Regions from separate parts of the Paenibacillus sp. FSL R7-0216 genome, predicted to be linked through region 2. Evidence: riboswitches for the same ligand, from Rfam matches in the RefSeq annotation. Region 2 holds a riboswitch; each other region holds the start of a gene.

Region 1 (2,268 bases), 2.0 Mb from region 2:
TCAACGCCGATGGCGGAGTACCACTCAAGGGCAATGAGCTGTTAAAAAGAATAGGAATCTGGGAGACGAGCACGGAGATTCGAGTGCCGATCCTGCCAAACGCCGCTGAACTCTCAACAATTCTGAAGCGAATTGCGGGCGGACTGGATTCCCGCGTTCCCGCGTTTTTGCTGCAAAACCACGGGATTTATGCCTGGGGCTCCGGCCTCAGGGAGGCAAAACGTCATTTGGAGGCGATGGAGTTTATGTTTGAGGTAATGTACCGTTCCCTACTCTTGCCCTCCAAAGGGCGCCAGGTTTGATGACAACAACTCGCGGCATGCGATAAGCAGCGAAGCCGATCGAAGATCCGGTTCTTCCGCTTTATTGCTGGCCGCGAGTTTTGATTCGTGCGAATGAAATATCAACTTATCTCTCGATAAATTCCGCGTACGCCTTGGCATCCATCAAGTTTGCTAGCGCGAGGTTCGGATCCTCCTTCAGACGAATGTGTACCATCCACCCCCCGTCGTACGGCTCTTCATTCACTAGTTCGGGAGCGGTATCCAGCTCTCCGTTCACTGCCACCACGGTACCGCTGACCGGCGTAAACAAATCGGCGACCGTCTTGACGGATTCAATGGTACCGATACCGTCCTGCGCTTCGATCTCCTGCCCGGGGTCGGGTAGCTCCACGAACACAATATCCCCCAATCGATGTTGAGCTACGTCGGAAATGCCGATTTTTACCGTACCGTCCCCCAAATCAAGCACCCATTCATGTTCATCGCTGTACCACATGTTTTCCCTGATCTCATTGGCCAAGACTAGCTCCTCCTCTTTCCGGATGATCTATCGTCCCACATCTGAACTTGCCGATTCTCGATCTTGATGTTTCTTCGTTCAGATTATTCCAAACCTAGCTCTCATGTCAATATTATTAACACAAATGATAGAGTCTATCAAAATGTAAGCGCAACCTTTTCCAACAAACGAAATATATTAAAATTATTATGATAACTTTATTGACATAGAGGCTGGTTTTGAGTATTAATGAGATGTGTAAGCTGCGATTGATGGCAGGGGGAGAGATTACAATAGGCCATATTGTAACGCCGAAGGAGCAAGCCGCCATGCGGTGAATCTCTCAGGCAAAAGGACTTCTGCCGGACGCAACTCTGGAGAGCATTCGCTAAGAGGTAGTTCATTTACAACTCTCATGCGAATCACCCAAGGGGAAACCTGCGCAAGTCTTAGAGCCTTAGCAGGGTAACTCTCAGGTACAAGGGACAGAGCCAGGAAGATCCGTTAGGTAGACTGACGGGATTTTCTTTGGCCTGTCCTTTTTTGGTTTCCCAAAATTGGCCGATCCGGCCCTTTCGAGGTGATGGTAATGTCCGAATCCGCTTTGCGACGTACGCCGCTCTACTCCAGGTATGCAAAATATGAAGGAGTTCGCTGCATCGATTTTGGCGGCTGGGAGCTGCCGGTGCAGTTCAGCGGCATCCAGAAAGAACACGAAGCCGTGCGCGAGCGCGCCGGGTTATTCGACGTATCGCATATGGGCGAATTTTACGTGGAGGGGCCTGGGGCGGAACGCTTTTTGCAAGGCATGACGACCAACGACGTGGACCTACTCGTGCCGGAAAAAGCTCAGTACACCCTGCTCTGCTATCCTGATGGCGGTGTGGTGGACGATTTGTTGATCTACAAGCTAGAGCAGACAAAGTACATGTTGGTGGTTAACGCCTCCAATATCGAAAAAGACTGGGATTGGCTGCAGCGACACCTTCCCGCTGAAGGCGTAACGATGCGCAATGCGTCCGACGAGACGGCTTTACTCGCCGTACAAGGGCCCTTCTCCTCCGCTCTTCTATCCCCGCTTTGCGAAGGGATGGACCCCTCAGCCTTGCGTCCGTTCACCTTTATTCGGGACACGCGGATTGCCGGTATTCCCGTGCTGCTGTCGCGCACCGGATATACCGGTGAAGACGGTTTCGAGTTGTACGTGGCTGCTGAACATGCGGAAGCGCTTTGGGATGTGCTGATGGAAACCGGAGAAGCGCGCGGCCTTCTCCCTGCCGGGCTTGGCGCCAGAGATACGTTACGCTTCGAAGCTTGCCTGCCGCTCTACGGGCAGGAGCTAGGACCGGATATCTCCCCGCTTGAAGCAGGCCTGAATCGGTTCGTGAAGCTGGAACAAGGTGATTTTATCGGTCGCGATGCGCTGGTTAATCAGCGGGGAGACGGCATCCCTCGCCGCTTGGTCGGCCTCGAAATGATCGATCG
Region 2 (2,268 bases):
GGAAGTCCTCCTCCTTTCACTCCGATCATATCACCGGTAAATCCTGCAAATTTGATTCGAGTTGCAAAGCTGGAACCGCCGTTATAGATGAGTTTGCTCTAAGGGTGTAGAGGTTGCCTGTTCCTTGCGCTTTCTCATCGCATGCAATACGAACAATAGAATGAACCATAGCGGAGTTAACAATAATGCCGGACGCGTCTCATCCGCAAACAACATAATCAGCAGGATCGCCGCAAACAACGCGAGAACGGCATAATTGATAAAAGGGGTAAACGGCGCTTTAAACTTCGACTTGGCCTGCAGCTCCGGTTGCGTTCGCTTATAACGAATATGGCACACGAGCACCACGCCCCACACCCATATAAAACAAATGGCGCTGATCGTCGTCACGATGCCGAAAGCCTGCCCCGGGATCAGTTTGCTTAACAACGCCCCGACGGAAATAACCAGCGTGGAAATCAGCAGCGCGTTCCCGGGCACATGGTTCTTGTTCAATTTGGCCATCCGGGAGGGGGCCTGGTCGTTCTTGCTTAAGTTGTACAGGATCCGGCTGGTGGAGAACATCCCGCTGTTACAAGCGGAGGCGGCCGAGGTCAACACGACGAAGTTAATGACCCCCGCAGCAATCGGAATGCCGACCAGACTAAACGTCTTCACGAACGGGCTCTCCGCCGGAGTCAGCCCGGTCCAGGGGTTAATACATAAGAGGGCGATCAAGGCGCCAACGTAGAAGAATAAAATTCGCAGCGGAATTTTATTGATGGCGGATGGGATATTTTTCTCCGGATCGGAGGTTTCTGCAGCGGATACCCCAACGAGCTCCACGCCAACATAGGCGAACACGACCATTTGGAAGGAAAGCAAGAAACCGGTTATTCCGTTGGGAAACAGCCCTCCGTGCCCCCACATATTCTTCACGGTTACGGCTCCAGCATCGGTCTTGAATCCGATGACCAGCAAAATCACACCGATGGCGATTAACACGAGAATCGTCACAACCTTAATCAACGCAAACCAAAACTCCAACTCGCCGAAATTCTTCACGGTTAACAGGTTAAGTCCCAGCAAAATAATCAAGCAAATCACCGCCGGCACCCATTGCGGGATATCAAACCAATATTGCACGTACACCCCAACAGCAATGACATCCGCCATCGCCGTCATGATCCAGCAGAACCAATACGTCCATCCTGTAACGAACGCGGCCCAGGGCCCAAGATAGTCTTCGGCAATGTCCGTGAAGGATTGATATCCCGCTTTCGATAACAGCAGTTCTCCCAGCGCTCGCATGACAAAAAATACGGCGATCCCCACAAGTAAATAGGCAAAAACGATTGAAGGGCCGGCCAGTTGGATCGCTTTCCCTGATCCTAGGAATAACCCGGTCCCAATCGTTCCTCCTATAGCGATCAGTTGAACATGTCGATTGGCTAAATCTCTCTTTAATTCTTGTTGCGCCACCCCTAACTCCCCCTTAATCCTTCATGATTGACTACATGTGAAATATTGAACAAATAACGCTAAAAAAAAGAGATTGGATGCGCTCCAATCTCCGGGTCATAAGAATAATAAATAACCTAAATAAACAATTATTTAGTACTCTTCTGTCCTTTTGCCTGAGATTGTGAACCCTTCGGCGCCGCGGAATCTCCGCAGTCTCTCCAGAAGCTGCTCCGACTATAGTGTGATCCATAGCCATCATAGCTTGCGAATTATTCAATTTTTTCAAATACTACTCGCGGATAAATATTTTGTCAATAACATTCCTTCCATCAGTTCTTCGGTCTTGTCATGCGTTCCATGATCAGGGCCACTCGGCGTCGGCTTACAAATCGGATCATTTGAGCCATAAACGAATTGGATCGACCCTCAATGATATAGCTGCGCCCTTGGTCAATCCCGCGAAATCCGGTCTGCACTACCTTTTCCGGTGTAGAGAGCTTGTTGCCTGCAGCCATGTCTGTACTGCCAACCGCATCGAAGAATCCTGTATCGGTTGCCCCTGGGCATAATGCAAGCACGCGAACGCCCCTTCCCCGCATTTCCGCCCACAGCGCTTCAGAGAACGAAATGACAAACGCCTTGGTTGCCCCATAAACGGCCGAATATGCACAAGGCATAAAGGCGGCCATCGAAGCCACATTCACGACGACTCCGTCCCCCCGCCGCAACATATGGGGCAGCAAACGATGCGTAAGATCGACTAACGACGCCGTGTTCAGCATGATTTCTTCCTGCTCACGACCCGGGTCGAGCTCCTCGAAGCGT
Region 3 (2,268 bases), 1.4 Mb from region 2:
TGTGGAGACGATGTCCTCCGTCAGCCCCTTGCTTACCGCCGATTTCATGATTTGATAGTATTCGCCCATGGCGGCCAGGATCTCGGCCTCCGATTGCCCGCTCTCCGCCGCCTGATCCTGGATCATGATGCCGGATATCGTTTGGGATTCCCGCTCGCACAACCCCACCAGTTCCCGCAAATTTCTAAAACGCATCCTGCCCACTCCTTTCTTATCTCGTTAGATCGATATAAGCAACCTGGTTGACATGCTCCAGCGACTCAATCGCCTTCATCAGTTCCGATGGGATCGGCGAGTCGGCTTCCACCACGGTCAATGCTTCGCCGGTGCGTCCTTTCCGATCGGTAATGATGTAGCCGATATTCACGTACTCCCGGCTGAACAAGGCGGTAATGCCCGCCAGAACTCCTTGGCGATCGGCATGGGATACGACCAGGGTCGGCAGCTCGCCCGAGCTCTTCACCTCAAAACCGTCGATGCTGCGGATGACGATCGTCCCACCCCCGATGGAAGCGCCCGTCACCTCCGTATGCCGGCCGTCTTGGCCGGTTAGTTTTATTTTTACCGTATTCGGATGAGCTCCCGGCTGTACTCCTGTGGTAAAGGACACCTCGACCCCTTGCTCTTCGGCGTCCTGCAGCGAATGACGAATTCGCTCGTCGTCCGTGCGGTAATCGAGGATGCCGCCAACAACGGCCAAATCGGTACCGTGTCCGCTGTACGTTTCGGCAAAAGAGCCGTAGAAGCAAATCGCCGCTTCCGCCGGCACGCTTCCAAACAGCTGACGGGCAAATCGTCCAATCCTCACCGCCCCGGCCGTATGTGAGCTGGAGGGCCCGATCATCGCGGGACCGATAATGGAGAACACGTTTTTGAATCGCATGGATTAATCTCTCCCTTGTTTACATTCAAGATGACCAAGCCGCCTATCACGAAAAAGAGACAGAACAAAAAGGCCGCTGCCCTTCTGCTCTGTCCCCGTTACCTGAAAGTTTAATGTTCCCGGAGAACCATTGGCCCGGGATCCATGTACCTCTTGGGTGGCTGATCGCTCTCTCCAGAGTGGCGTCCGATCATGGTCCTTGTACCTGAGAGATTCGGTTGCCGATTGCAGGACCGGCCCTTTGCTCCTTCGGTGCCGCTCCTCGGCTTACCCTAGCGGTACGCCCAGCGGACTCTCCCATCATCCTCATTCGCCTGTATGAATTGTATTAATGTAAAACGAAGTTAGCAAGATGTCAAGATAACTCACATAACGTTGCGTATTTCGTCAATCTATTTTAGTCATATTTTCCTATTTTTATGTGAAAATATGGTTATTTTTCATATGCAACCACTTGTATCCTTAATTTTACAGATATATACTATCCCCAACAACTCCAGATTTTACCTTATTTTATGAATTGTTGAAAATAAGGTGCACTCCGCGTCAACTTTCCTTCACATCAGGATCACTTGGATTTCCGTTACGCCTCTCACTCCGCATCCGGCTTCAACTACAACTTCTCATCCACCATGGTGTACCCGCATTTGCATCAACCACTTTGATGAAGGAGGTGATGAACAAAGGGACGTTTGCTCTTGCTTGATCCGTTTTCAGGCATAACGTGTCCGGACCTTGCTGAACGTTGCTCCGGGCGGCCGCCAAAGGATGTCTGCTGCACTTAAAACCTCATAAAGGGAGTGAAGAAGTTGATAAGTCTCAAGAGATTTCGCACATCTTTCTCGCTTGGCATGTCGATCCTTCTAGCGTTGACCCTCGTTCCCGCAGCCTCTGCCGACAGCAGTGGAGTTTCGGGAAAAACCAGCCTGAAATCGACCGCGCCTCACGTGGCTGAAGCCAAAATCGACGCCAAATTGCAGACTCAGTTTAAGCAGGACGACTTCGTCACCTACCTTGTCAAACTCAAAGAACAAACCGATACGGCCTCGGTCGCCAAACTGGCTCTCCAGAAAGCCACGCTGGAGAAAGCCACACCTTCCGCCGCGAAGCTTTCCGCTCGAACCTCCGTCGTCAGCGCGCTTCGCGAAACCGCCTCCCGCAGCCAATTCGCATTGGAGGATTACTTGCAGAAAGCCCAGCAATCCGGAGACGTAAAAGACTACCAAAGCTACTTTATCGTAAATGCCATGGCGGTGACAAGTACAAAAGAGGTACTGGAGCAAATCGCCCTTTTTCCTGAAGTGGAGAAGATCCTTCCGAATGAAGAGCGTCACTTGCAAAAGGTCGAAATCCATAAAGAATCGGCAATGCAACCTGCCGTAGAG

The links. A riboswitch is a leader RNA that binds a small molecule or an ion and turns the genes downstream of it on or off. The one in region 2 is predicted to bind glycine.
Region 1: it holds a riboswitch for glycine, as region 2 does, so the genes downstream of both, gcvT (glycine cleavage system aminomethyltransferase GcvT) here and MKZ15_RS23185 (amino acid permease) in region 2, are expected to answer to the same signal.
Region 3: it holds a riboswitch for glycine, as region 2 does, so the genes downstream of both, sdaAB (L-serine ammonia-lyase, iron-sulfur-dependent subunit beta) here and MKZ15_RS23185 (amino acid permease) in region 2, are expected to answer to the same signal.

Annotation. Positions count from the first base shown of each region.
Region 1 is NZ_CP150222.1:2,988,621-2,990,888, forward strand. It holds gene mtnB (methylthioribulose 1-phosphate dehydratase) at 1-302, shown strand, start outside; gene gcvH (glycine cleavage system protein GcvH) at 409-804, opposite strand; glycine riboswitch at 1,053-1,152, shown strand; gene gcvT (glycine cleavage system aminomethyltransferase GcvT) at 1,373-2,268, shown strand, end outside.
Region 2 is NZ_CP150222.1:5,035,640-5,037,907, forward strand. It holds gene MKZ15_RS23185 (amino acid permease) at 82-1,461, opposite strand; glycine riboswitch at 1,595-1,675, opposite strand; gene MKZ15_RS23190 (SDR family oxidoreductase) at 1,773-2,268, opposite strand, start outside.
Region 3 is NZ_CP150222.1:1,220,567-1,222,834, reverse strand. It holds gene sdaAA (L-serine ammonia-lyase, iron-sulfur-dependent, subunit alpha) at 1-195, opposite strand, end outside; gene sdaAB (L-serine ammonia-lyase, iron-sulfur-dependent subunit beta) at 212-883, opposite strand; glycine riboswitch at 1,067-1,193, opposite strand; gene MKZ15_RS05130 (S8 family serine peptidase) at 1,693-2,268, shown strand, end outside.